Regions from separate parts of the Leptolyngbya sp. GB1-A1 genome, predicted to be linked through region 2. Evidence: riboswitches for the same ligand, from Rfam matches in the RefSeq annotation. Region 2 holds a riboswitch; the other holds the start of a gene.
What was found. Region 2 has a riboswitch for cyclic di-AMP ahead of NDI45_RS00645 (ArsB/NhaD family transporter). Riboswitches for the same ligand answer to the same signal wherever they lie in the genome.

Region 1 (14,900 bases), on a different contig from region 2:
ATTCTGTAGGATCGGTTGACTCTGTAGGATCGTTTGATACAGCGTAACGCATTAACCCTGAGCCTCCCAATCGATGAGCTACGCGTACTCCCTAATACACCTTATGGAGAAGACAAATTAATGAATTTGCGCTCCCCAGGAGCAGGACACGATTTAACCAGAAACAAGGGAAATGTTATTCATCAATTCGTAAACACTAATTTATAAACACGAGTGGGAAATGACGAATGACAAACTAAAAACTTGCTCGATCGTAGTGTAAAAATCAGTGCAGCGACAGTTTCACAGAACTCTCATTAGGGCGCATCCCAATCAGCCGATTCCGCCCGAACCCTTACCGCCGGAAGAAAAGGTTTTGCAACTCAAAGGTCGAATTAGTGCAGAAGAGTCGATCGCGCAAGCCAAAAAAATGGTTCTGCGTTTGCTAATTGGCGGGTTGGTGCTGGGAGTTATTACGTCGATCGCAATTATCAAACTAATTGATCTGCTGGATAAAACCTTTGATACCGATCTGGCTCCGTCTCGTTCACCGAGTTATCACCAAAATCGTTAGCCTGCAATCACTCCACAATTAATTTGAAATCACAAATCCTTGTCCGTTGCTTAACGATTGTGAATTGGGAACTACAGGATCGCTTTCCGTCGCAGGAAAAATCGAACGCCCAAAATGCAGAGTGCAATGGCTCCCACACTCATCAAAAAGAGGGTAGTGGTTGAGCTGAAGTAAGTGTTGATTAGCTCGTATCGGTCGCCCAGCACATACCCGGTATAGGTCAACAGCGATAGCCAGCCTACCGCGCCGCAGCTCGTATACAGCAGAAACTTTAGCGTAGACATTCCGCTAATCCCAGCGGGAACTGCCATGATATTGCGAAGTCCGGGCAGCAGCAGGGAAATGAGCAACGCCTGCCCCCCATAGCGACGGAACCAGCGATTTGCTTTTTGCAGCTTTGCCGGAGAAATCGTGAGCCATTTCGGCTGCCGATCGATCAGCTTGCGCCAGCCTTGCTTTCCCAAAATGCGACCGCCAATGTACCAGGGGAAAATGCTCAGCAAAAAGCCCACGACCCCGGACAAGACAACATAAACAAAATGCAGTTTTCCCTGCGCTGCCATAAAGCCTGCAAGCGGCATAAACACTTCAGGTGGAACGGGGGAAACCACCATTAAAATCACAATTCCGAGATAGCCAGTTTGCATAGCTGATGTTTAAGTTTTCCTGTCCTTGACGTAATCGGGAGCTGAGAGTTTCAAGCTGAGTTTTAGTATTGTTCGATGCAATTTCGATCGCTTCGCAGTTCCCCAAAGCGTAATCGCATAATTCTAAACACGGATACTAAGATGGGCTGAAAGCTGTTCGCTCAAAACCGCTCTCCGTTCAGGCGATCGCCCGTTGATGCTGCGTTGCAGCTTTAAGTTTAAGCTGTATTGCTGCATACCGATTCGACGATCGGTCACTTTAGGTAGCGTAACAAGCAGAGCCTCAATCAGTGCCTACCCGACGACTAGTGTTCTTTCTAGAATTTGCCGTTTCTCAGGACAGACTGAGACAAGATCTAAACCAGCCTTCGGATAGGGTTCGTTATTATAAAAGAAGAGTGGAGCAAATCAAAAAAATGGAGGGGTTTCAGTGAGTTAATCAAATCATGCACTGAATGAATCGTGAACGAAGCGATTTGCATTTTCAATCAAGTTCTCAAACCATTAGTATCTTTGCTTCTTCACCCAAAACTGTCTTTTGACCCTTCACTCTCTCATCAATTAGTTTGTGCAAACCACCCCTTTAAAACTGCTGAAAAAAACCGTCCGTAAACGGCGTAGAGGTACTGCGATCGTTGATACGCCTCAGGGTGTGCTGCTCGTGGCGGGCAAGAGCGGACGATTTTTATTACCTGGAGGAGCTGCCGAAAAAGGAGAATCGCGCAAGGCGGCAACGATTCGGGAACTGCAAGAAGAAACAACCCTCAAAACAATTTCAATGCAATATCTCTTTAGCTACACCGGACACATTCGCTGGCGTAAGTCGGGCTGGGTGCGCGATGAGCATAAAGTATTTCTCGTTGAAGCGCAGGGAACGCCGCAGCCAACCCACGAGATTCGCGAACTGCGGTTCTACCAGCTTGGCGACCAAGTGCGAATGTCAGAAGCAACCCGCGCCATTATCGATCGCTACCTGATACTGAAGCAGTTAAAAGAGAAGTCGCCTGATTCCTAAGAGTGGCTCCTGATACTGATTTCTGCTGCTGACGGTTGATGCAGTTATCTCGATCGGCTTACGCCTGATCCTGAGTATCTGGGCTACACTATGAAGTAATTGTAAAGTTTTATAAAGCAAGCAATGGATATCCTCTCGATCGGCTCTAGCGGTTTGACAATCAAGCCTCTGGGAATCGGCACCTGGCAATGGGGCGACAACCTGTTTTGGACTTACGGCAAAGATTACGATGCAAGTTCAGTCGAGCAGGCATTCAAGACCGCTCTAGAGTCAGGCGTTAATTTTTTTGATACCGCAGAAATCTACGGATTGGGCAAGTCAGAAACGCTGCTGGGACAGTTTATGCAGCAAACCAATCAGCCTGTCTACATTGCAACGAAGTACTTCCCGCTGCCCTGGCGGTTTGGAAAAAGTGCTGTTGCTGATGCGCTGACTGCAAGTTTGAAGCGGCTCCAGCGTAACACTGTAGAGCTGTATCAAGTTCACCAGCCCTTTGACTTTTTCATGGGACAGCCCACCTTGATGGAGGCACTGGCTGACGAAGTACAACGCGGCAGAATTAAGGCGATCGGCGTGAGCAACTATTCGGCGGATCAGATGCGACAGGCGCACGAGCTACTGGCAAAGCGCGGTGTTCCTTTAGCGGTGAATCAAATGCAGTATTCGCTGCTGGCGCGTCAGATCGAGCACAACGGCGTTATGGCAGCAGCAAAAGAGCTGGGCATCACGATTCTGGCTTACAGCCCCTTGGCGCAGGGTTTGCTTACCGGAAAATACACTCCTGAAAATTATCAAGACCCGACGGGCGCGCGCAAGCTAGACCCTCGCTTCAGCAGAGGTGGCGTGGAAAAATTGGCTCCGGTGATAATGTTGCTAAAGCAAATCGGCGAAAAATACGATCGCACTCCCGCCCAAGTTTCGCTGAACTGGCTGATTGCTCAGGGTAACGTTGTCCCAATTCCAGGTGCAAAGAATGGGAGCCAGGCCCAACAGAATGCAGGCGCACTGGGCTGGAGCCTCACGCAAGAAGAAATTGATCGCATCGATCAGGCAACTCGCCCGCACCAGCAGCGATTTCTTTAGGCTTCGTTCGTAGGTCGCGGCAAGGATTCTGTGTATGACCTTTACACGCTCAAAGCCCTCCAAAATTGGGAGATTTAGGGGGCTGCCCAGCCATGTTCAACTCAACCATTTATCCTTCGATTGAGCAACGCCCCGCTAATTTCCTACTGCTTTTCTAGCTCGTGCGGAATGCCCAGGATCGGGCAGGGAAACGCTGGGGTGAGCAACTGCTGGATCAGGGAATGTTCTCCGGTCGTACAGCCTACCATCAGCACATCTGCCTTTACAGCCTCCACTACCTGACGCAGCTCGATCGCCACTGCCCCAAAGCGCAAATGTGCCTCTAGAGAACCACGCCATTCATCAGCTAGACAGCGAGCCTGCCACAGGATGCGATCGGCAGTTTCGAGGGAATCGGTTAGCGATCGAGCTGACTGGGTTTGAATCGTTCTGGGTTGATAGACGGCTGCTGCCTGCGATCGGGGTTTGGATTGAACTGCCGTTGCAGTTTGCTTCTGAATCGAGGGGAGACCGCCAACCTGCGCTTTTTGAAGAGACTGCGATCGGAGTCCGTTCAGATCAGGAGCGGCAGCGCAAGTTAACTGGAGCGAGTTGCAGCTATCCAGCACATAGACGACGTGAACGGTAACAGATTTGTTGGTTGCGAGTTTCGTTTGATGAGCAATCCAGAAGGCAAAATCGAGAGCAGTTTGGCTATTCGGAGAGCCATTGTAGCTGATGACAATATTGGTCGTTTCGTCGATCGACTCCGAAGTTGCCTCAGCAGCGTCAATTGCTCCCTTGGCAGAACTGCTTGGCATCTCAGCAAAAGAATTCTGCATCGGCGCGACACCCGGATACAAAAGCATTTGCTCACTGAGGTTGTCTTGTCCAAGCGCGCTTTGCAGGCGCAGCAGCATCGGTTGAATTCTCATAGTCGGTGTTGGAGGAGCAAGTGAGGAAATGGAAGCTAAAAGCGGTAGACGGGTCAGCGTGAAATTTAAGCGATCGCTTTACAGTTTCCTAAGGGAAACAAGCTTTGGGATCAATGAAAAACAGACAGAAATCAACAGAAACATTAGAGGGATCAATTGCAGTGTAAAGCTTCCTATTTGCCCTACACAGTCCTCTTTAGGAATAGAACGGGCTTAATTTAACAAAGATTAAAGTTGGTCATCGTGTCCGAAATGACGATCGAGGAAGTTGAGCGCGTGGTTCCGCAGTTCGTAGTATTCAGGCAGTTCTCGCAGCTCCTTCGGCTGCCGTGGATGGGCAAAGGGAACTTCCAAAATTTCGCCAATTTGGGCAGCAGGTCCATTCGTCATTAAGATAATTCGATCGGACATATACAACGCCTCATCCACATCGTGAGTAATCATCATGACCGCCTGACGGTGGTTTTCCCAGATATCCAGGACTTGCCGCTGGAGCTTGCCCCGTGTCAGCGCATCGAGCGCGCCAAAGGGTTCATCCATCAGCAGCACCTTGGGACGAATCGCTAAAGCGCGAGCAATCCCCACTCGCTGTTTCATGCCGCCCGAAAGCTCATCAGGATATTTTTCTGCCGCAGGGGTCAGATTCACCATTGCCAGATGTTCGTTGACAATTTCCCGCTTTTCTGCTGAAGAGAGGTTCCTCAACACTTCATCCACTGCCAGCCGAACGTTTTCTCGCACCGTGAGCCAGGGCAGCAGCGAGTATTGCTGAAATACCATCATGCGCTCCGCTCCGGGTTTACGCACTTCGCGCCCTTCGAGCCAAACAGAACCAGAGGTTGCCTGTTCTAGACCTGCCACAATCTTCAGCAGGGTCGATTTGCCGCAGCCCGAATGCCCGATGACTGAGATGTATTCATCTGCGCCGATCGTCAGATTGATGCCATCCAGAATCACGGTCTGGCCACCTCCGGCGGCAGGATAAGCTTTGGTTACATTCTCAATCCTAAGAAACTCGGCTGGGTCACGCAGGCGATCGGTGGCGGGGAAGGTAAGCGGTTTGATCATGAGGTTCTCCGGGTGTGAGGGGGTGAGTAAGGGGTCAGCTAGGATAAATAGAAGGGTTTGGGGCGATCGGCTCGAATTTCAAAGCTTTTCAGGTAGCCGACCGGATCGCTGGGATCAAATCCTTTCTGGTCGATAAAGACAGTAGCGGGTTCTACTTTGTAGTCTTCGCTGGGGCAGTTAATGCCCATTTCGGCAGCGATTTCGCGGTAGAGGTCTGATCGCCAGGCTTTTTTCGTCAGTTCGTCTGCGTTTGCCGGAATTTCGCGAATCTGTCCCCAGCGGGCGGCTTGCGTCATCAGCCAGAGACTTTGCGATCGCCACAAGAAGGTGGAATGGGCGTTGGCGGGTGTGGGGAGGTCGGTTGGGAAGTCGTAAAAAATGGTGGTATCGGCGGCAGCAATCGTCCGGTCTTTGCTATCAAACCCGCCATAGTTATATTCGCCAATAATGCCTGGACCCGTAAACTTGGTTGCACATTCGGGCAGTGAAGGCAGATTGTCCGGCGTGATCAGGGGCGGGGTTTTGCAGGTTTTCGGTCTGGCTCCGGTGAACGATCGCCCGGTGATAATCTTTGCAACTTCGGCGCGATTCTCCGGCTTGCTGCAATACTGGCAGGCTTCGATCATGGCTTTCACCAGCGATCGATACGTCTTGGGATTTTCATTAATAAAAGGCTCCATCACTGCTAGCAGGCGATCGGGATGTCCGCGCCAGACTTCCTTTCCTTGAGCAAAGGTGAAGCCAATTCCTTCATTCCCCCGAATTGCGCGAGTGTTCCAGGGTTCTGCCACCATGTATGCCTGCATTGCACCAATTCGCATATTCGTTACCATTTGGGGCGGCGGCACAATAATCACGCGAAATTCGCTCAACGGATCAACGCCTGCGGCAGCCGAGACATAGCGAATGAAATATTCATAAATCGCCGAACTGAGAACCACTGCCCAAATTCGCTGATCCGAGGGCAGACCTTCAAAATAGCGACGGAAATCCCGCCCGAATGCCTCCAAATCACCCTTGTACTCATGCCAGGGGCGAATCCCCGATTCCCACATGGCACGATTCATGGTCATTGCATTGCCATGGCGGTGGATGGTCATTGCGGCACACATCGGGGCATGGCGCGCACCTTCTGCGCCAATTCGGGCATTGGTCACGGCTCCTGAAACCACGGGTGACGCATCCAGCCGACCAAAAATTACGCCATCTCGTGAGGTTGCCCAGCTTGCTTCGCGGCTAAGCTTCACGTTCAAGCCATATTTGCGAAAGAAGCCTTTTTCCCAGGCAATCGCAAAGGGAGCGCAGTCATTGACAGGCACATAGCCAATCGTTAAATTCGGTTTTTCCAGCGTTTGGGGATCGATGATCGGTTCTACTTCAGCCGCCATTTGCGGCAGTCCTTGCGGCGCCCTATTCGCACTTACCGCACAGGAAGCCAGCGTCGTTGCAGCGACCGAAGCTCCGAATCCTTTTAAGAAGTCACGTCGATTGAGACGATCGTGGTTCATATTGGTTTGGGGAGTGGGGAGTGGATAAAGGATGGAAAGTCGGAGGGATGAGAGAATGGGGAGGTGAGGAGCGGGTTTTGCGGTTCGTTCTATAAATGGGGAGCGTCTTGCTGCTCAACCTGATTCAACAGACGGTAGAGAGACTGTGGAAATGATTGACGCAAAGCTGATGAAGTAGATTAGGAAGCTCTGACGCAAGGGCGATCGAGAGATTTTATCCCCTGCTCACTTACCCCTCACCCCCGGATTCCCCACTTGATTAGGCTGCCGACTGCGATCGAAAACGACGACGAGTGACAAACTGCTGAATTTTGACCACGATAAAGTCCAGAATCAGCCCGGTTAGCCCAATTACAACCACCGCCAGGAAGACCGAGCTAAGGTTCAAGCGGCTCCACTCATCCCAGACAAAGAAGCCAATGCCTACACCTCCGGTCAGCATCTCGACTGCGACGATCACCAGCCATGCAATGCCCAGGCTAATGCGCAGCCCGGTGAAGATATAGGGCAGACTGGCAGGCAGAATAATTTTGATAACTCGTCTCCACTGAGGCATTTCCAGGACTCTCGCCACATCCAGATAATCTTTGGAGACGCTGGATACGCCAAGTGCAGTGTTAATAATCGTTGACCAGAGCGACGTAATGAAGATGACGAAAATCGCAGAAGGGTCTGCCAGGTTAAAAATTGCCAAGGCGATCGGCAGCCAGGCCAGAGGCGAAACGGGCTTCAGGATTTGAATAATCGGATTGAGTGCCAGCATTGCCTGACGCGACATCCCAATCAGAAATCCGGCGGGAATTGCAACCAGTGCGCCTAGGCTAAAGCCAATCAAAACGCGCCGCAAACTTGCCATCAACAGCCAACCAATTCCCAAATCGCCAGGACCACGACGATAAAACGGATGCAGCAAATAGTCCATGTTTGCCTGAAGTGCCTCTGGCGGGGTGGGCATCAGGTCGCTGTTAAACAGGGCAATTATCCACCACAGCAAAATCAGACCTGCAAATCCCAACGCAGGCAGCAGCACAGTTTCTTGTAGCACGACTGGCTGCACACGCCTCCAGGCTGCTTGTCCGGCAACGGCGATCGAACCCACAAATTGTACAACCATCCTGAACTCCTCAGGGTTGAAGGTGGACAGAACAACGGAACCACTGTCCAACAGTCAAGGATACTGACGAGCTTTAGCACGGTTGCCCAAAGACGGTTATCCAAAGACAAATTGCCAAAAGCTTCAGTCTCCCCTCAATGCCGACGGAGTTAGCTGACGGGCTAGGACTGAGAGGTGTCCTTCTTGCGATACGCCCCAATATTGGTTCCTCCGCTTCAGTCTTCTTTGGTTAGGGTGAGACTGAATTAAGCTGACTGTTTGAGATTAATTTGAAGTGCATCCATACTAACATCACCCATTGCGTCCGTCAATCTCTCTACTGCTAAAGCAATCGAATTGCTTTCACCATTGTGTTTGCTTATTCAGCCGAAGGTAGGCGATCGATTTTGCGAATTTTTGATTACAAACGTTGCGTCTCTAAGTCGAACGCAGAAATAAACGCTGTAAATAATTTCAATAAAGTTGGTTGAAGAACGGTGAGTGCAGGTGAGTGCAGTAAATATGAATGTCAAGGCAGGTTTAGCAGGAGTAATATCAGCTTTAGCTTTAGGATTTGATGCAGAAATTATGATTTGATGCAGAAAATTGATGCATCGAGGATAGATAAAAATTGGTTTATTAAACCATTGGTGTACCAATACAAAAATGGTGTACCAATACAAAAATACAAAAAAGCAAGAGGCGATCGACCTCCTGCTTATTGCGCTATCTGTTTAACTCAAATCTAATTTGTCTAATTTGCGTGTCGCTTACTCCAGAGGCGGCTCAAAACCGCTCAAGCTCTTAGCTGTTGGCTTCGGTAGCCTGTGCCTCATTCGATCCGGTGACGGCTACTGTCGCGGGTTCGGTCGTCGGCTCGATCGTAGGCTGAGCCAAGTCTGTCAGATTCAGCTTCACCACTTTGTTGCGAACTTCGACGACTTTGGGCAGCGTCAGGGTCAAGATGCCATCTTTGTATTCGGCTTGAACCTGATCGTTCTGCACAGTAACCGGAAGCGGCACAATGCGGCGGAATTTACCGTAGCGAAACTCGGACTTCATAATGCCGTTGGTTTCGCCCTGCTGCTCACTGCGATACTCACCGGAGAGAGCAACTGCTTCACGGCTCACTTCAACGTTGATATCTTTCACATCCATGCCGGGAAGTTGAGCTTTCAGCGTAAATGTTTCACCGCTATCATGTAGTTCGATCGCCGGAGCCCAGCTATATTCGCTCGGTACTGCAATCTCATCAAACACTCGATCCATTTGACGGCGGAGCGTTTCCATTTCGCGCCAAGGATTCCAATATCTCACTAACATCGCTCTATCTTGTGTGGGGTAATTGAAACGTTTAATCCTCATGTTTTGATTATGTCTTGCACCTCAACCCGGAGACAGTGAGGAGAACTGTACAGGAATGGTGAAGTTTCCCGAAAAAAGACGATCGAGTGAATAAGTAAGCGCATTGTACGCAAACAGTTTTTGAAGCTTAAGTCGAGTTGAGAGGTAACAAAGCGGTTTGCTAGCTTGAAGGTATGGCAAAGTACTTCAAATTTCAGTCGTTACTTGAGTAAGTTGCTTGAGTAAACGGACAAAGCCTGAGCCTGCCAGCGGCTGTGCCAACACTTGTAATCCGATTCGATTTCTTTTGGAGATTTATTCAGGCGAGCGGGATAAGAACGGCTCCCTCTTTGCTGATGCTCGAATTCAGTTTGCCGAGCCAAGCCCCCAGGCGGTAGAAGGAAAAAGTTCCTGAGACAAAACGAGAATTGCTCAGGAGTTGAATTGAACACTGCACGATCGCAGAAAATCTGGTAGGGTTTTAGTTTCCGGAATTCAAGAAACCCCTACTATCAAGCTTCAGAAATGAGCGTAGCGACATTAAATGGGCGGGATCTACTAAGCATGGCGGATTTAAGTGTGGCAGAACTGCGGGATTTGCTGGATCTGGCGATCGACTTGAAAGCAAAGAAGCTCAACCCGCGCTGCGAAAAGATTCTGGGTCTGCTGTTTACCAAAGCTTCGACACGCACCAGAGTTAGCTTCTCGGCGGCTATGTATCAAATCGGCGGGCAAGTACTGGATCTCAACGTCAACGTCACCCAGGTGAGCCGGGGAGAACCCGTGGAAGATACAGCGCGAGTGCTCGATCGCTATCTGGATGTGCTGGCGATTCGCACCTACGAGCAGCAGGAGCTTGAAACCTTTGCCCGCTATGCCAAAATTCCCGTGATTAATGCTCTCACCGATCTGGAGCATCCCTGTCAGGTGTTAGCCGACTTGCAGACCATCAAAGAAGAATTTGGACAGCTCGACGGTTTAACGCTTGCCTATGTCGGCGATGGCAACAACATGGCAAACTCCCTGATGTTGGGCTGTGCCTTAAGCGGTATGAACGTTCGGGTTGCTGCTCCTGCTGGCTTTGAACCAAACGCCGGAGTTCTGGAGCAGGCAAAAGCGATCGCAGGCGATCGAACCGAAGTGACCCTCACTCAGGACGCGCAAGCCGCCGTTCAGGGCGCACAAATTGTTTACACCGATGTTTGGGCGAGTATGGGACAGGAAGATCTGGCAGACAGCCGCATTCCCGTTTTTATGCCCTACCAGGTGAATGAAGACCTGATGAATAAAGCCGACTCAAAGGCGATCGTGCTGCACTGTCTTCCGGCACATCGCGGCGAGGAGATTACAAACGGCGTGATCGAAGGCAACCAATCGCGGGTCTGGGACGAGGCAGAAAATCGGCTGCATGCTCAAAAGGCATTGCTGGTAAGTGTGTTGGGCGTGGAGTGAACAAAGTGGATTGAAAGAGAGGGAATTGAATAAAAAAAGAGGGAAGAGATAGTGTCCCTTCCCCCGATCGGTTTGAATTTTGATTAGATGGGTTGCCGTCCTTCAGTTTCTTCCGCAGCATTTGAGTTTGTTTGCGGAGCTGTCGCTGTCGGGCACTGCCGCCTTTTCCTTTATCGTTTCTGCCCTGCTTGCGGGGAGATTCCCATCGCTTCAACCGTTGAGCCATGATCCGAACCCTCCTCGAATTTAATCTTGCTTGAGTAATTCAGCTTTACTAATTCACTTCTTTACTAATTTAATTTTAGTAATTTACTTAAGTCTATGGGCAGAGGGAGAATCGAACTCCCATGAGGGGTTACCTCGCCACATTTTGAGTGTGGTGCGTCTACCAGTTTCGCCATCCGCCCTTTTCAGCTTCATCATTATAGCGCATCGATCGCTTCTGGAGAATCCCTGCGTATTCCTGGCTGCTTGCCCAACGATCGACTTCTCTAGCTCTAAGTACCGGGAGGGGATGGCTTAGCGGCGTGGTTTGCATCTGGCGCAGCAGCTTGCCCACATCATCGGTGGTCATGGTGTCATACGATCGCGCCTGTGCTAAAAATGCATCCAGATTGAGCTGAGAGGCAAGCGTAGGCGAACCGCCACTTAGTTTCATGAGCACCGAGGCAACCACACGCGGCTCTTGAGCAACCAGCAACGCAGCGCGATCACAGGTAAATTCTGCACAGCGCACCCATTCCATTAACTGAGTCTGCAAACTCTGTGCCAGCACCGCACCCCAGGAGGGAACCTGTCCGGCAGCCAGCACCAGCACATTCACTAGGGTCATATAAACACTGTGTTCGCACTTGAGATGCCCCAATTCGTGAGCGATCACTGCCTGGGTTTCTTCGGATGTGAGCATATCAATCAGCGATGTATGCAGCACAATAAACGGCTGTTTGCCTCGCATTGCAAAAGTGTAGGCATTGGGAACCGGATGCTGCCGCACATAAAGCTGAGGCGGTTCCAGGTCAAGAATTTTGCAGGCTTCCAGCAGCAGCTGATGTAAATGAGGCAACTGCTGATCGCTCACCAAAATGCTAGACGCAATATTTTCTAAATAGAAGAATCGTTCTGCCACAGGTCCAAGCACCGATCGCACAACTAAATCCATCCCCGGAATCTGCTTGAGTGCCTGAGTTGCCTCACGATCGAGCGGATGGCGAAAGTCGTTAGAAGTTAAACCGACCAGCAGAGATTTGGGAAGAGACATAGGGGCAATCGTGTGGTGAAAAAGTGCCTGCTCCCATTCTAATCAAACCCCCTACATACCCACTGATTCAATCTAAACGCGATCAAGACGCTCACCCCCTCATCTCCCACCCCCATTCACACTAAAATAAAGCGTCAGCCCACCTCCCTCCACCTCCCACCGTGCAGCAACGACTCACCCAACAAATTCAATTCATCCTGGAAATTGATCGCCTTAAGCACATCCTGCGGCAAACCCTGCTGGTCGATGCATCACGGCAGGAAAACAGCGCAGAGCATTCCTGGCATCTGGCAATCATGGCGATCGTGCTGGCAGAGTACGCCCCTGCGGGAACAGACATGAGCCGCGCGATTCAAATGCTGCTGATTCACGATCTGGTTGAAATTGATGCAGGCGATACCTTTTGCTACGACGTGCAGGGCAATCTGGACAAAGCCGATCGAGAACAGCGTGCCGCCGATCGCATTTTTGGCTTATTGCCGCCGGATCTGGAAGCCGAGCTGCGTCTTTTATGGGAAGAGTTTGAAGCGCGGGAAACGGCAACGGCTCAATTTGCGGCTGCACTCGATCGCATTCAGCCCCTCTTGCACAACTACAAAACGGCAGGCGGAACCTGGAAGAAACACGGCGTTTCGATCGATCAGGTCTGGAAGCGGATGGAACCGGTTAAGCAGGGCACGCCTGATTTGTGGGAGTGGGTCGAAGCAATTGTGGCGGAGAGTGTGGCTGCGGGATATATTCGATTACCCCTGCGGGAAACTGCGGAGCAAGCGGCGCAGCAGGCAACTCTATAGGAAATGACTGAGGCAAGCAGCCCTTTGTCATCAGCCCTTCGTAAATCAAGCTAAAACGCTAGACTCAACAGTGAAGCGTTCCGGCTGCTGTTATGACCAATCGCCTCGCTCAGACTCAGAGCCTTTATCTCCGCAAACATGCCGATAACCCGATCGACTGGTGGTCGTGGTGCGATGAGGCATTAGAGAAAGCAAAACAGGAGAACAAGCCGATTTTTTTGTCGATCGGCTACTCTAGCTGCCACTGGTGTACGGTGATGGAGGGCGAAGCGTTTTCTGATCCGATCGTTGCCGATTATCTAAACGCGAACTATGTGGCAATTAAGGTCGATCGCGAAGAACGCCCGGACATTGACAGCATTTATATGCAGGCACTCCAGCTCATGACGGGACAAGGCGGCTGGCCCCTGAATGTGTTTCTGTCGCCGCACGATCTCCTGCCTTTTTATGGGGGAACTTACTTTCCGCCAGAGGCGAAGTACGGGCGACCGAGCTTTTTGCAGGTCATTCAGGCACTCCGAAATTTTTACGACACCGAGGCAGTCAAGCTTCAGGCAGTGACGGACGAGCTGCGGGAACGGTTGAAGCAGGGCGCGACGATCGAGGGAAATGGCGAACTCTCTGAAGAACGCTTGCAGGAAGGGCTACGGGTCAGTCTGACGGTACTAGCCGCGAAGGGAGGGGGGCCAAAATTTCCCATGATTCCTCACGCGATGACTGCCCTGCATAGTGTTCGGTTTCAGCACAATGACCCGGATTTGAATCGACTGGCTGTTTGCCAGCAGCGCGGCATGGATCTGGCATTGGGTGGCATTTATGACCATGTGGCGGGTGGGTTTCATCGCTATACGGTTGATCCGACCTGGACAGTGCCTCACTTTGAGAAAATGCTTTATGACAACGGGCAGATCATTGAGTATCTGGCGGAGCTGTGGGCGATCGGAATTCAGGAACCTGCCTTTGCCCGATCGATCGACGGTACCGTCCAGTGGCTTCAGCGCGAGATGACCGCTCCTGAAGGGTACTTTTATGCGGCGCAGGATGCGGATAGTTTTCCTCGTCCAGACGATCGTGAACCAGAAGAAGGCGCGTTTTATGTCTGGAGCTATTCAGAACTAGAGCAGATTCTCACGCCCGAAGAATTGACCATTCTGGAAGCCGAATTTAGCGTCAGTCCGGCTGGCAACTTTGAAGGCAAGAACGTTTTGCAGCGATCGAGGAGCGGTGAACTTGCTTCGATCGCAGTAGCCGCGCTAGAAAAACTATTTACCGTGCGCTACGGAGCCTCTGCTCTGGACACCACCACATTTCCCCCAGCACAAAACAACCAGCAAGCAAGAACTTTGCCCTGGAAAGGACGTATTCCGGCGGTGACCGATACCAAGATGATCGTCGCCTGGAATAGTCTGATGATTTCGGGACTGGCACGATCGGCTGCAGTCTTGCAAAACGGGGCGTATTTCGATCTGGCAGTCAGGGCGGCACAGTTCATCTTGAATTACCAGTGGCAGGATCACCGTCTACATCGGCTCAACTATGACGGGCAGGTCAGCGTCATTGCTCAATCGGAAGACTACGCGCTACTCATCAAAGCTTTGCTTGATCTGCATCAGGCAAGCTTGAGTCTGGGACAGGACGGTCAACAATGGCTCGCTCGCGCCCAGGAAGTGCAGTGTGAGTTTGAAGAATTTCTCTGGAGTCGAGAGCAGGGTGGCTACTACAACACCGATGCAGTGAGCGATCTGGTTGTGCAGGAACGCAGCTACGGTGACAATGCCACACCTTCTGCAAATGGAATCGCCGCGATGAACCTGATCCGGCTGTTTCTGCTCACGGAAGATTTGCAATGCTTCGATCGCGCCGAGCAAACGCTGCAAGCTTTTAGCACTGTGATTGAGCAAATTCCGCAAGCCTGCCCTAGCTTAGTGAGTGGGCTGGACTGGTTCCGCTATCCGACGTTGATCCGAACCACGCCTGACGAAATCGCAAACCTTGCTCAGCAGTACTTGCCAACGATCGCCCTTCGCCTCGACTCACACTTGCCCCCCGGTGTAATGGCAATGGTCTGCAAAGGCTTGAGCTGTCTGGAGCCTTCTACCGAAAGCGAACAAATGCAGCGTCAGATTCAGAAAGCGTTGGGCGTTTAGGATCTGTGCCGATCGAATTTCGCC
Region 2 (14,900 bases):
CCAGCACCCGCGCAATTTCCCGTAGAGCTGTTGTTTTGCCCACGCCAGGACGACCCAGCATCAGGATCGACTTGCCCGTTTCGACCAGATCGCGTATCATGCCGATCGTGCCAAAAACGGCTCGACCCACCCGACAGGTCAAACCAATCACGGCTCCTGCCCGGTTACGAATGGCGCTAATTCGGTGCAGGGTTTGCTCGATGCCTGCCCGGTTGTCGCCACTAAACATTCCGACGCGCTCAACGCAATAGTCCAGATCAGCTCTGGAAACCGGAGTGTCTGACAGATATTCAGAAGTCCCTGGAAAGCGAGCTTCGGGCCTGCGTCCCAGATCCAGCACGACCTCAACAAGCTGATTGCGTCGTGGATGAGAGACCAATTTGACTTGGATATCGGTCGGCAGAATTTCGAGCAGTTGATTCAGGTCGTCGGTGATTTGAAAGGCGGGCTGTGATTGATGTGCTTCGACTTCGATCGCAGAATGCTGGACTGGATCAGAAAAATGATTATCGTTGGATATCATGGACTGATTGATATTCACCTGATTGATATTCACCAAAATTGGGCTAGAGATAAGAGCGATGGACGTTAACCGGATGGAGCGAAGGCGGTCATAGGCTGCTTAATTTGGGAAACGAGAGTGTGAGCGGTTTGGACGGCTTGCCAGAGAAGATCAGAGTCCTCTAGCTGGATCTGGAACTGCTGTCGATCGAAGCTTTGTTCGGAACGGGAAGAATGAAACGGCACAAAGTCGTGTTCAGCAGAAGTACTTAGGGGAAATTGCTGAGAGGATTGTTCAAGCTGCTCAAGAATTGGAGCGAGGAGGGTTCGAGCATAGCTGCCGTAGGCAATTCCGGCAATGCGAAACGGTTCTTCCTGCCGCGCCTGCGAGGACGCCCCATTCCTTGCTACAGCATTAGGGGTTTTATCTAGCGAGAGCAAGCCCAGTGATTTGAGTTTACTCACGGTGTAGTAATTTGTGCCTCCAGCTAACTGAATATATCCAGGTAGTTTTGCCGCCAGCGCTTTTTGACCCAGTTTGACTGCTGCCAGTGTTGCGCCATTGCCAATATCACCACTCATAGGTCTACCGTCGGTTTGCCAAACTAAGGCACACGGGAGTGGAGCCATGACTTCGTGCAGTGCCCACAGATAATCCACAAAGCCTTCCCCATCGGGGCAGCTAATCGCAATCAGCTTTAGCGTGGGGAGAAATGGCTCGATCGCTTGCCAGAGCCGCTTGAAGTCTGCCAATCGCCCAACTTGCGTATGAATTTCAACCGCATCTACACCAGATAACACCAGAGGGGCAACTGCCGCTGGAGAAAACACATAGGAACGAGTCGAAATTCGGTCAAAGGGACAAATCGGTACACAGCGACCGCAGCCGTAGCACTGGTCGTCAATCACGCCCGCCGATTCGCCATCCAGCCCTCGATCGGTTCCTCGACTAAACACGATCGCCTGTGCCGGACAAACCGTTTCACAGGGGCGGGTGCAATCAGGCGGACAGCAGGCAGGGTCAAACTCAGCTTTACGAAAGTGCGGGTCTTCGCCGTCGTTGAGGCTGACCATCAGCCAGGGTAAACCCTCGATTAAAAAACCACGCTGCTGAGCGGATTTTTGCAGGCTCATCGCCGATTCCAGGGCAGATTGAGCGGCATGAATCACGGCTGGGTCGGCGGCGACATCAATACAGTCGGCTCCAGCAAGCGCGTAGGCGAGGGCTAATGTCCGAACGGCAGGAAGATGCTGATAACTGGCTCCGCAAATTAATTTGAACCAGTTGCCTTGCCTCAGTGAACGTAGGGGACGGTGCAAATCGGTCACCCTTACATACTAAAAGGTTATAGACAAAATGACAGGATCATTTGTCAGCAGTCTACTACAACTCTTTTGCTTTGATGTGTAGTGTGAACTGCGAAAGCAATATTTTTTACGCATTCGTTCATCTTTAGAAAGATTTCCGCCAAGGGGGACTCGAATCATTTAAGCCCCTCAAAAACAATCTATGGAATCGCTCGTTAACAAGGTTCACAAACGCGATCGAGCATTCTTTGGGTTGCTTCAGACTGAAGCTGCCTCAGTTCAATTGCAGCAATAAATTTCAGCATGATGGCTTTTCCTGATTGAGGTGAATGTATGCCAGCACAGCCATTATTATACTACATTTGCAGCTTGCATACTACATTCAGGTTAGTTGATGGGCGATCGGCTCTGTAGTACCTGTCAGGGTGATTTTCGCAAGCATTGAGGATAGAAGTGTTATGAATTTCGCATCTGCATTGTTGCCTAGATCCCCCAAGGCTAGGGAGTTTAAGTTTTTATTTGCCTGGAACTAAGAGAGCCGATTATTCCTGATTTCAAATTCAGCAGCAACGGCTTAGGAGGTTCGATCAAAGGACATGAAAAAAAGCTGTTGCCGTCATTCAGAACGATCGTCTGAGTTCAGCAACAGCCAGAGCACGTTTTGTTTTGGAATCAACGCGCTACAAAATGCGAGGTTGACGCGACTACTGAATTACATCTCCTTCCCAGTTAAGCCAGTCTTGCGGCTTAAGAAAAATTTCGTAGAGCTGTGCTTCTCTTGTGCCGGATTCAGGCTGATAGCCATATTCCCAGCGTACCAGGGGCGGCAGCGACATCAAGATTGACTCGGTACGTCCGTTGGTTTGCAGACCGAAGATTGTGCCCCGATCGTAAACCAGATTAAATTCTACATAGCGACCGCGCCGATAAAGCTGGAAATCGCGCTCTCGATCGCCATATTCCGTATCTTTGCGACGTTCGACGATCGGCTCGTAGGCAGGCAGAAAGGCATTGCCGCAGTCCTGCACAAAGGCAAAAATTTCTTCCCAGTTGCGCTGATGAATGTTGCCGATCGAGTCACTGTATTGAGCGGCTAGACCCTTCTTATCAGGACCGTGATACAGCGTGTCGCGAGCATCCTGATAGTCAAAGAAAATGCCGCCGACCCCGCGTGTTTCCCCACGGTGCTTCAGATAAAAGTATTCATCGCACCACTGCTTAAAGGTTGGATAGTATTCGCTGTGGTGACGATCGCACGCTGCTTTCAGCGTCTGGTGAAAATGCTTCACATCTTCCACAAACGGATAGTAGGGCGTGAGGTCGATGCCGCCGCCAAACCACCATACCGGACCCGCCTCGAAGTAGCGATAGTTGAGGTGAACCGTCGGGATATAGGGATTCCGGGGATGCAGCACCATCGAAGTGCCCGTGGCATAGAAACCGTGTCCGGCGGCTTCGGGACGCTGAACCAGAATCGACGGCGGCAGATCCTTACCCCAAACCTCAGAGAAGTTGACGCCGCCCTGCTCAAAGATTCCCCCGTTTTTGATCACTCGCGATCGACCGCCGCCGCCTTCTTCGCGCTCCCAGCTATCTTGCTGAAATTGAGCCTGGCCGTCGAGTTCTTGAAGACGCTGGCAAATCTGGTCTTGAATCTGCTTCATAAAGGCACTGACTCGCGCTTTAGAGTCAGCCGGTGGCGTAGTTCCAGAGTTTGCTGCTGAAGTGGGGGGTACAGAAGATTTCACCATAGCTCTTTAAACGCTTCAATCTCTCTTGGTCAAATTCATTGGAACGATACGGAAACAGAGCGGCAGACAAGCTTTGTCAATTGTATTATTGTTTCAATTGTCTTATCTTGAGGCTCTCTGTTTAGCCTAGCCCGTTTTTTAGCCTGGTTTACTGAGAAATTTCATGCTTCGCTTTCCGATCGTTTCCATCCTGTTCGCTTCTGTACTTTAGGGGAAGGAGGACAACCGGATCTAAGAGGAGTGACAAATCTTTATATCTATTTGGTTATGAAGCGAAAGAAGCATTCAACCAGGACAGAACGGGTGTGAAAGCTAGCAGGAAAGAAAGTTTTCTTGCATTTCGCCTTTGATATTACTCGCGTTGCTTACTTTGCTGTTAACGAAGCTTTTGCATGGATGCTCTCGCTGAGTACCGGGCAGTTAAACAGGCTAATAAAGCACTCTTTCAGCAGCGATCGATTAATGGCGTGAAACTTGGTTTGCCCTTCTTTGCGAGTTTGCAGGAGTCCCGCCTCGCTCAACGTTTTGGAATGGTGGCAAAACAGTGCAAGGCTAATCTCAAGCTGAGCCGCAATTTCTGAGCCGCTCAGTTCCCCTTCGGTCATAGTGAGCCGCTCCACAATTCGCAGTCGGGTCGGATCGCCTAACGCTGCAAATATCTTCGCCCGTTGTTCAGTGTCCATTGAGGTCTTACCCTTACTCCACAGGAATCGCTACAAGAATTTCTAAGAGGCTGTTTTAGAAGTATGCAATGGGCTGCATTCACCCCCAACCCCCTACAAAGAAGAGACTTTTGATCCGGGTTTCAGGTCAAAGTCTCCCGAACGATCGGGACTTCAAACTCTATTCCGGTTCAAAGTTCCTCAAGCTGGGGGATTTAGGGGGCGGGGCGGTTCGGGTCGCCGTTTGCAGCTTTAAAGTATCTTCTTAGGATGTGATTCCATTCTAGATGGTTCTACCCTACTAATTAAATACTCAAGTAACCACTTGACCTAACAAATCGATCGCGTTACAGTAAAACTCAAATGGTTATTTAACTACTTCTGCTTACCTACTCATCCACCTACCTACCTACTCCTATGTCTACTCTCAAACTCCTCACTCCCATTCAACTCGGACCCTACGAACTGCCAAACCGTCTGGTCATGGCTCCCCTGACACGCAATCGAGCTAGTGCAGGCGACGTGCCGGTTGAACTTAACGCCACCTACTACGCCCAGCGTGCCTCTGCCGGGTTGATTGTAACTGAAGCGTCGCAAATCTCGCCGCAGGGAATGGGCTATCCGGCAACACCCGGAATTTACTCCGCCAAACAGATCGAAGGCTGGAAGCAAGTGACTCAGGCAGTGCATGAGAAGGGCGGACACATTTTTCTTCAGCTTTGGCATGTCGGGCGGATTTCTCACCCGTCACTTCAGCCCAACGGTGAACTGCCCGTTGCCCCCAGCGCGATCGCCCCTCAAGGCATGGCATCCACCTACACCGGGGAGCAGCCCTTTGTTATGCCTCGCGCCCTGGAGCTATCTGAGATTCCTGGCATTGTGGAGGATTATCGACAAGCGGCTAAAAATGCCCTTGAAGCAGGCTTTGATGGCGTTGAAGTCCACGGGGCAAACGGATATCTAATCGATCAGTTTCTTCAGGACGGCAGCAATCATCGCACCGATGAATATGGTGGATCGATCGAAAATCGTGCCCGTTTTTTAATGGAAGTTTTGGAAGCGATCGTTAGCGTATGGGGCAGCAATCGCGTGGGTCTGCGCCTGTCGCCCACCGGAACCTTTAACGATATGCACGACTCCAATCCGGCAGCCCTCTTTGGCTACGTGGTGAAGGAACTGAATCGCTTCAATCTGGCGTATTTGCATCTGGTCGAGCCGCGCTGGGATAACCCCGAAGTGCGCGACAAAACGAAAGACCTAGGCGCACATTTCTTCCGTCCGATTTATCAGGGCAAGATTATCAGTGCCGGAGGCTACAACCGCGAAACGGGAAATGCGGTGCTGGAGGCAGACGACGCAGATCTGATCGCCTACGGCAGATGGTTTATCTCGAATCCCGACTTGCCCAAACGGTTTGAGCTGAATGCCGAATTGAACCCCTACGATCGCAACACGTTCTACGGCGGTGACGGCAAAGGCTACACTGACTACCCTGCACTGGAGCGGCAAATCGCCTAGCTTACGTAGAAACAAAAAATCCCCAGCCAAAGCCAGGGATATTAATCAGGGTGCATCTACCACTACAGTCTTCCGGTATTTCACAATACATCCGGAAGATTTTTTCATATTGAGAACTATCACACGACGTAAAGAATCATTACCACTGCAAACGCCTGAAGGCGCATGGGGACAGGGTTCATGGCAACTTAGTAAATGGCAACTTAATCAGGCAACTTATAAACAGTCCTTGTAAAAAGCTCCTGTAGACGTTTCCTTCTGGTCTGGGTCACGCAGTTTAGAAACCTCCATGACAATTAAGCTCGTTAAATCCTTTTCTTCCCCGATTAATTCTTCCCAAGCGAGTACCCAAGCGAATGCGGGTCAAAAAAAGCTGTGGATGGCTGCGATTAAACCGCCGATGTATAGCGTGGCAATCATGCCGATCGCTCTGGGAAGTGCCGTTGCCTATGCGGAAAGCCAAACCTTTAACCTCCCCATTTTTCTCACCTTTGTGGTTTCCGCGATCTTGATCCTTGCCTGGGAAAACGTCAGCAATGATGTCTTTGATGCTGAAACCGGAATTGATCGCAACAAGCATCACTCGCTGGTGAATTTGACAGGAAATAAAACGCTGATTTTCTGGATCGGCAACCTGCTGCTGACGCTTGGGATTCTGGGCATCGTGTCGATCGCCTGGACCCAGCGCGACTTTACAATTTTGGGAATTATTCTGCTGTGCTGCGGGCTGGGGTATACCTATCAGGGTCCGCCTTTCCGGTTGGGCTATCAGGGACTGGGCGAAATTCTTTGCTTCTTCAGCTTTGGTCCGCTTGCCGTTGCTGCTGCCTACTACAGCCAAACTCAAACGTGGTCTGTCACAAGCCTCGCAGCCTCTGTCATTCTCGGTATCAGCACCAGCTTGATTCTGTTTTGCTCTCACTTTCATCAGGTTGCCGACGATCTGGCAGCCGGAAAACGATCGCCTATTGTCCGCCTAGGCACACAGCAATCGGCTGAACTGCTGCCCTGGGTCTGCGGGAGCCTTTATGCACTAACGCTGCTGGGTGTGGGGCTAAGCATCTTTCCTGTATGGACGATCGCCATTTTTGCCAGTCTACCGACCGCGTATCGCCTCTGTAGCCACGTCGGAAAAAACCACAATCAGCCCGATCGGGTCAACAACTGCAAATTCATCGCCGTCTCGCTGCACTTCTGGAGCGGCATTCTGCTCTGCCTGGGCTTTGCGATCGGCTAATCCCTCATTCCCCCATCTCCTCACCTCTCATCTCCCCATCTCCTCATGCCCCACCCCACGCTTCCTTTTCTCACCGACCTTGAATACCTTCCTTACCTGGACGACGAAGGACAGCTCATCGATCGCCCCTTTGGGATTGGTGTCTACGCGATTTTCGATCAGGCGAAAACCCTGCAGTATATTGGCTACTCGCGAGATGTGACACTGAGCCTCCGGCAGCATCTCGTTCGTCAGCCGCAAAAATGTTACTGGCTGAAGGTGCAGACGATCGAACGACCTAGCCGCACGTTGCTGGAAGACATTCGCACCGCCTGGATCAGCGAAAACGGCACTGTCCCACCGGGAAATGCTGCGGAAGAACCGCTCTGGAGCCAGGCGATCGATGCAAAAGAACAAATGACTGCTGAGGAACAGGCTGCCTTTGCCGCGATCGATGACCTCGGAAAAACAAAACTCCTGAAGCAGATTGCCCGTCGCGTCGAAGCTGAAGTGCTGACCCAGCTAGAACAGCGCGGCGTGAAGATGGCGGTTCGCTTTGATCCGAAACTGAAAGAAGAAGGGCTTTTGAGTTTGAAAAATTAGAAATTTTGTTTAACCTGTTTCAGTTAAAAGGGGGTTTGAGAAATGCTGAATGCTGCCCAAACCGCCCCCCCTAATCCCTCATAAATCATAAATAAGGGACTTTGAGCCGAAAAAGTGAAATCGAGACACTTGAAATCGAGACACTTACACAACCCGAAAACCCACAACCTGAAAACCGAGTCGGAAAACTTATGCTTATCCCTCTTCTGTCACTCTGCGCATAGGTAAATTAGGTTAAAGGGGCTGAACGTTAGGTTGCTGAGCATGATTGAGCAACGAGAACCAGTTGCCACTGTGGGCTTCATCAATGAATACTGTCAAGCCTACCGCCACCTGTTTGAGGATGTCAGGAGTTTTGAGCAGTTCAAGTTTTTGCACGTGGGCCTGTTGAGTGGACTAGCGCGTAAAACCCTACCTGCGATTGCTCAACTCGTTGGTCTTCAAAACGCTCAAAGTCTCCATCATTTCCTGCGCGGTGGTGTCTGGAGCGTTGAGCAACTGAGGGCAGTTCGCCTGAGCCTGATTGCACACACCGTTGGAGAACGCCGCATCGGGTTGTGCCTCGATGAGACGGGTGATGTCAAAAAGGGGCAAGCAACTGACTACGTTGCCAAGCAATACATTGGCAACATTGGACGTTTGTCCAATGGCATTGTTTCAGTTAATGCTTAGGCAGTGGTGGACAAACTCACCTACCCATTGTTGCTCAAGAGCTTCAAGCCCAAATCCCGGCTCGAACCCGATGACTCGTACAAAACCAAACCGCAACTTGCCATTGAAATTCTACAAGAAGTCAAAGCATTGGGCTTCGAGGTAGAGCTAGTTTTAGCGGACAGTTTGTATGGCGAAAGTGGGGATGTGATCAATACCATCGAGCAGTTCGGATGGTCTTACATTGTTGCCCTTCGCTCGAATCATGGTGTGCTTGTCGGACCGGGACAGCGAGTGCGCTACAACCGTTGGCGAGCATACGATCAGGCGCAGGTTGGACATCCCACCGAGCGCCGTCACATCCGCGAAATCATCTTCGGTGCGCGGCGCAAAACGCGCTACTTCCAAATTACCAAAGAGGGATAAATAACAAAAAGGCACGTTCTGCAATGCAATAAAAAATCCTCCATCTAAGATGAAGGATCAAGCTTTGTTTGAAGCACTGCCATTTTGACAGCGTTAGAGGAAGTTCGGGGAAATCAAACCGAGATTTTTAACTATGGCAACCACTCGACGATCGCTTCTTCCTTAGTATTTGTATTGCGTTCGGGCGTGGTGCGCGTAAATTCCAGGTGAACCGATCGCGTTTGCTCACCGTCGGCGGCAACTGCCATGATCGGGAAGTGAATCATGCCGTCCTGGAAAGACATCTGGAAACGGAATGTGCCGTCTGGATTGAGCTGAATTGGACGACCGCCGATCGTTACGGTAGCATCGGGTTCAGTTGCGCCATACACAATCAGTTCAGCATCGGCAATCAGCCAGAACTGACGCGGACGCATCGACGGTGAAAGCCCTGCTCCCGACATGCCCATGCCCGACATGGTATACATTCCTGCCCCGGACATGCCCATCCCCGAAGTTGTGTACATTTCTACCCCGGACATGCCCATCCCCGAAGTTGTGTACATTCCCGCGCCCGACATTCCAGCCGCACTCATGCCCACGCCAGACATCATACCCATGCCGGAGGTGGTGTAAGCTGTGCTGCCCATCATGCCTACCCCAGACATTCCCGCGCCCGACCTTCTAGCCGCACCCATGCCCACGCCGGACATTCCCATGCCAGAGGTGGTGTAAGCTGTGCTGCCCATCATGCCTGCGCCCGACATTCCCATCCCGGAAGCCGTTGGCACTGCCCACTTGCCTACCCCCGATGGGAAAACATAGGAGCTGATTGCCTCTTCGGGAACCTGCTGCATCGAACCAAATACAGACCCTGCAACGCGCTGCGTCTCGGCAGACTGCGCCATTTCAAACACGCGATCGTAAACAGGACTAGCAACGCTTGCCACACTTGCCAACTGTCGGGTCGGATGAGGAAGCTCCTTCACCGTCTTGCCGCGCAGGTCATCTTCCCAAACAACAGTGATGAACTGGTCATCGATCCAGTCTGAGGGATAAACAGGCGGAATTCGCACCGGAGCCGATCGCGCCAGCATCAGCCAGCGACCGTCAAACGCCACGTAGCCAATTTCCACCACGTAATCTCGATCGCTTACCGGAATTGGCAAGTACCACTCCCGCGCCAGTTCGTCGCATTCATATTGCTGTAAGCTGTGCGGACGCTGAATTTCAACATTGATATCAGTCACGTCATAAAACCGCAGTGCCAAACGCACGCCCCCCTGCTGGCGCAGTTCTTCTTTTCGAGCCTTAGGAATATCCCAGTAGGCATAAGCCCATTGCGGGTCACGGGGCAGCAGCATGATGCGGGTTTCGCTATAGCCATCTGGCAACTCAGGCAATCCCTCATCTACAACGGCAAGAGCTAAGGCTGCCTCAATTTGTTCAGTTTGCTCTACATCAAGCCCAACATCAAATTTCGCTGCTTCCACTTCTGCCTGTGCTTCTAAAGAACGAGTTGAACTGGAAACAAACCGCGCCCGCTGAATTTCCTGGATTGAGCTAAGCAACTGGTCTTTTCTCATGCGGCTATAACGCGAGATGCCCAACTCGCTCGCAATTCGGCGGAGCTGCCGGAGGGTCATTTCTTCGATCGGCGGACGTTCTGTTGACATGGTCAGACCTCCAGATGTCTATCGTTTGAGCATGAGTGCCTTGATTCAAAGCTGAGAAAGAGAACAGAAACGACTGAATAAAGCTGGGAGTTCAATCCAATATCAAACCCATCAGTCTTTGGGATCGCAGGGGATCAATGTGTCCCTATCTTGCAGAAAATCAGCCTAAGAATCAAGTAGTTCAAAGCCTGATTCTAGTGAGATCAACGGAAACTCAGCGATCGGAACAGCAATAATGTCATGATTTTCTGACAAATGCCCGTTTGGGATCGGGTTGTGGGATCGGCAATATCAAGGTTTCATGACATTGCGAGCCAACTGTGAGTTACGCTAGAAGCCCTGAAAAACGGAATGTAAGAAAGTTGTCCTTCCAGAGTGCTGGGAATCCCTATCTGCTTAGAGGAGATGCTCACCCCAATCGTCTGCCGTTGCTTAGCAGTCGATCGCCTGAATAGGTGTTGTAGGGTACGCAGTGCTTTTGCTTGTCGGCAACTCTCTATTTGCACAAGCCGTCTAGACTGTCACAATGGCTAAGGCATATTGGCCATGCTAAGGCTGACTCTAAGACCTGTTCATTTTTTACACACCATCATGTCTACCGATCGCCCCACTCAGGAACCTGCACCCCAACCCGATTCTCGGCAAAGTCGGCTGATTAGCAGCGTTCTGGCTCCGGCAGTTCGGCTGTGGCTGCGATCACAGGTTGAGTCTGTCGCAGATCTGCAATTTCAGCTTGAAGGAGGCGATCGACAACTCCTCTCAGGCTATGTGCCAAAAGTGTCGATCGCTGCACGGCAGGCAGTTTATCAAGGGCTCCATCTGAGTCAGGTTGCGCTGACAGGCGAAAATATTCGCGTCAATTTTGGGCAGGTTCTTCGCGGCAAACCCCTCCAATTGCTCGAAGTCGTCCCGGTCTTTGGTAATCTGACGCTCCACCAGCGCGATCTCACCGCTTCGCTTCAGGCTCCCCTGCTGGCAACTGCGCTATCCGACTTAATGACCGCTCTATTTCAGCCCGAAACGCGCCACCTCTTGCCCCCGGAACTCACTGCTGCAATTGGAACAGGTACGATTCACATCACTCAGCCCCAAATTGAACTCGGCAATCAGCAGCTTATCCTTGGCGGCATTTTGGCAAGTGCAATGAATAATTCCCCCGTCCGAGAACCTGCGATCGATTCGCTCCAACAAGGAACTGCTTTGCCTCGCCTCCCCTTTTTGCTGCGAACCGGAATTACGCAATTCAACGGCAGCCAGCTTTGCCTTGATCGTCCCGAACTGCTGCCCACGCTCACCGCAACCCAGGGAACTCCACTGCCCCATCTCCATCGGTTTGCGATTGATCTCGGTCAGGAAGTCGAGATTCAGGAACTCCTTTTGGAAGCGGAAAGGCTGGTGTGCCGGGGGAGGGTTAATGTAGTACCAGCGTAAGAAGTTATCGCGATCGGGTGCAGTAAACCTGCCAGCTCACCCCTCATTTCCTCATCCCCTCGGCTCCCCCGCTTACTAACTCCCGCTTATCAACTCCGGTTCACTAACTAAAGAAAAAACCTCCCCACCATATAGATCGCCGCCGTCAACAACTGCATCAGCATGACCGGAATCCCGTATCGCAGAAAAGTTTGGAACGGAATACGCTTGCCGTGCTGTTCTGCAATTCCTGCCGCCACAATGTTAGACGATGCACCAACGAGCGTTCCGTTACCGCCCAGCGTTGCACCGTACATCATTGCGTAAAACAGGGGCAGGACTTCAGTGGGAAACTGCCCGTTAAAGTCGGGAGTTAGCACTTCTGCGCTCACCAGCCCCACGTTAACGACATACTGCTTCAGCAGAGGAACCATTGCCACGACCAGGGGAATATTGGGCACGACGCTGGAAATAAGACCCACAAACAGGAGCAATGCCAGGGAACCCAGCAAGATATTTTGACCGAGGATGACGGCAAGAAGTCCTGATAAATTTCCAATAATGCCTGTTTTTTCGAGTCCGCCAATCAGGACAAAGATGCTCATAAAAAACAGCAGCGTACTCCAGTCAACATCGCGCAGAATATTGTGAACGGTGTCGATTTTGCTTTGGTGTGCCAGCAGGAGAGCCAGGGCAGCACCGAGCAGAGCAGACGCAGCCGGAGAAACGGGAATTGGCAGCAATTCGCCTGCCACAAAAAACACGAGTACCGCAACCACAATGATTCCGCCGAGCGCCAAAACACGGGGATGATTGATTTTGGGGTGGGGCAAGTGTTCCAGGTCGGTTAGCTGCTTATGCCAGATAGGGGAAAACAGGAACGGGGTCATGATCAGCAGGGTGACGATCGCCGCCGCGCCGCCCAGACTGAGCTGTGTGAGGTAATCCAGAAAGCTGATATTGACTGCATCCCCTACAATAAACGTTGCCGGATCGCCCACCAGCGTCAGCAGCCCGGCACTATTTGCCACAAACACCATCAAAATCAGCAGCGGCACAAAGTCAACGCCTACTTCCTGTGCCATCGGCGGAATCAGCGGAGCCAGAAGCATAACGGTGGTTGCATTCGGCAGCACGGCACAAATCGGCGTGGTAATCGCAATAATGCCAATTAGCAGCCGCTTTCCCTGCCCCTTTGCCAGGATGACTATCTGGGTCGCCAGGTAGTCGAAAATTTTGGTGGGTTCAAAGGCACGCACCAGCACCATTACGCCAAAAAACAGTGCCAGCGTCGGATAGCTGCCGCCCACGTAGTCGATCGCCTCAGTCAGCGTCATGACGTTGGTAAACACCAGCAACAGCGCGCCCAAAAAAGCTGCAACTGTAAGGTGAATCCATTCGGTCATTACAAACAGGATCACGCCCAGAAACGCTGCTCCTGCGACCCATGCCTGCCAGTTTTCCATCTTCCCCGCTTCTCCGATAAGACGATACAGACTTGGGAAGCTGAGGAGCCAGATCTTTGCAATCACTCATTCCAAAAATTCATCCCGGAAATGTCACAAAAATGCTGTCTCTGCTCAGTCTTCTCCCTTTGCCGACGGAGTTAGTTGACGGGCTAAGGCTGGGAAATGCCCTTTTGCAATCGAGACTCAACGCTAAGCTAAAACCCAGGCATTATCCTGACCGCAAATACGTCCCAAAAATTGATTCCTCCGTTTCGATTGCGCCGATCGAATGAAGGCGGTCGAATTAGGCTGACTTGATTCCAGCGATTTGAAATTAGGGAAATCCGATAAATTGCCGATCGGAGGTTTCGCCTTCGGGTCGGGAAAAAGCTCCTTTATTCCTTACTGAATTCAGCAATTCAAGCGGATTTGATACGAAATCACCAGGATTGGCTCAATCGTAGCACTGGTTTTCCGGGCATCATACCATTCTTGGTTTGAATGCAGATTTGGCAGCGATCGTACCGTTTTGCGATTTGCAGACTTGATGCCTGCCCAAATCCCCTTTCCTGAAGTCGATACAATCAGCCGATACAATCAAGGGAATTGCTTTTTTCGCTTGAGGCACTATGCAATTGAACTGGCAATTAAATTTGTGGCTCGCTGTGTTTACGTCTCCCGGACCTATGATCGGACCCCTGCCGATCCGCTGGTATGGATTGCTGATTGCCTCAGCCGTGCTGATCGGGGTGACGTTATCGACCTATTTGGCAAAAAAACGCGGTGTCAATCCAGATTTAATGAGCGATCTGGCGATTTGGCTGGTGGTGGCAGCGATTCCGGCGGCACGGATCTACTATGTGGCGTTTGAATGGGACAAATACGCCAGCAATCCCTCAGAGCTGATTGCAATCTGGCATGGGGGCATTGCGATTCACGGCGCGATTTTGGGTGGCATGATCGCCACGCTAATTTTTGCGAAACTGAACAAAGTTCCCTTCTGGCAGCTTGCCGATCTGGTGGCTCCGTCTCTGATTTTGGGACAGGCGATCGGGCGATGGGGCAATTTCTTTAACTCTGAGGCATTTGGCAGACCCACGAATGTGCCCTGGAAATTGTTTATTCCTCCGGCGCAGCGTCCTCCCGGCTATACGCAGTTTGAGTATTTCCATCCCACATTTCTCTACGAATCGCTGTGGAATTTGGGGGTGTTCGCAATTTTGATGGTGCTGTTTTTCCGGGGGCTGCGCGGTAAGTCTTCGCTGAAGCTGGGAACCCTCTTTCTCACCTATCTGGTATGCTACAGCCTGGGACGTTTCTGGATTGAAGGACTGCGGATGGATAGCCTGATGCTCGGTCCACTGCGAATCGCTCAGGTTGTGAGTCTAGTTGGAATTGCGATCGGGGCGATCGGCTTACTATGGCTCTATCCGCTCAACCGATCTTTGCCGGATGTCGTGTCGATCGCAGAAGTAAACGAAGCAGCGCGAGCAAACGCTCAGGATTCGGACAAAAGCCAGGTATAAATTGATTTTGATTTCTTTCGTAGTAAACCTCACCCAAACCGCTTATCCACAGCACCTGCCTGAGGATCTACCAAAGCACTTTCGTAAAACAGAAAAGCCCTAGAGCAATTTCCAGGGCTTGAATCAGGGTGCATCTATACCCTACTTTTACCGATGAACGGTCAAATGGGGGAATTTACGGATGAGATTTATCTAGTTTTTACAGAAGTTCTTGCTTTCTCAAAG

Region 1: linked by a shared signal. The riboswitch ahead of ntrB (nitrate ABC transporter permease) and the one ahead of NDI45_RS00645 (ArsB/NhaD family transporter) in region 2 are both predicted to bind cyclic di-AMP.

What each region holds. Positions count from the first base shown of each region.
Region 1 is NZ_JAMPLI010000016.1:23,840-38,739, forward strand. Features, by position in the region: gene NDI45_RS16150 (hypothetical protein) at 269-553, shown strand; gene NDI45_RS16155 (DedA family protein) at 625-1,200, opposite strand; gene NDI45_RS16160 (hypothetical protein) at 1,324-1,458, opposite strand; gene NDI45_RS16165 (NUDIX domain-containing protein) at 1,769-2,215, shown strand; gene NDI45_RS16170 (aldo/keto reductase) at 2,339-3,298, shown strand; gene NDI45_RS16175 (universal stress protein) at 3,442-4,212, opposite strand; gene NDI45_RS16180 (nitrate ABC transporter ATP-binding protein) at 4,441-5,280, opposite strand; gene NDI45_RS16185 (ABC transporter substrate-binding protein) at 5,319-6,788, opposite strand; gene ntrB (nitrate ABC transporter permease) at 7,048-7,902, opposite strand; cyclic di-AMP (ydaO/yuaA leader) riboswitch at 8,026-8,164, opposite strand; gene NDI45_RS16195 (Hsp20/alpha crystallin family protein) at 8,686-9,204, opposite strand; gene argF (ornithine carbamoyltransferase) at 9,751-10,677, shown strand; tRNA gene NDI45_RS16205 (tRNA-Leu) at 11,000-11,084, opposite strand; gene NDI45_RS16210 (M48 family metallopeptidase) at 11,063-11,935, opposite strand; gene NDI45_RS16215 (HD domain-containing protein) at 12,097-12,729, shown strand; gene NDI45_RS16220 (thioredoxin domain-containing protein) at 12,822-14,876, shown strand; gene NDI45_RS16225 (LysR family transcriptional regulator) at 14,888-14,900, shown strand, end outside.
Region 2 is NZ_JAMPLI010000001.1:136,490-151,389, forward strand. Features, by position in the region: gene NDI45_RS00595 (R3H domain-containing nucleic acid-binding protein) at 1-523, opposite strand, end outside; gene NDI45_RS00600 (circadian clock protein LdpA) at 589-1,830, opposite strand; gene hemF (oxygen-dependent coproporphyrinogen oxidase) at 2,514-3,560, opposite strand; gene NDI45_RS00610 (metalloregulator ArsR/SmtB family transcription factor) at 3,926-4,243, opposite strand; gene NDI45_RS00615 (alkene reductase) at 4,640-5,740, shown strand; gene menA (2-carboxy-1,4-naphthoquinone phytyltransferase) at 6,120-6,977, shown strand; gene NDI45_RS00625 (GIY-YIG nuclease family protein) at 7,023-7,559, shown strand; partial or broken gene NDI45_RS00630 (transposase) at 7,824-8,636, shown strand; gene NDI45_RS00635 (DUF4912 domain-containing protein) at 8,768-10,291, opposite strand; gene NDI45_RS00640 (DUF2993 domain-containing protein) at 10,883-11,722, shown strand; gene NDI45_RS00645 (ArsB/NhaD family transporter) at 11,830-13,167, opposite strand; cyclic di-AMP (ydaO/yuaA leader) riboswitch at 13,283-13,470, opposite strand; gene lgt (prolipoprotein diacylglyceryl transferase) at 13,779-14,675, shown strand.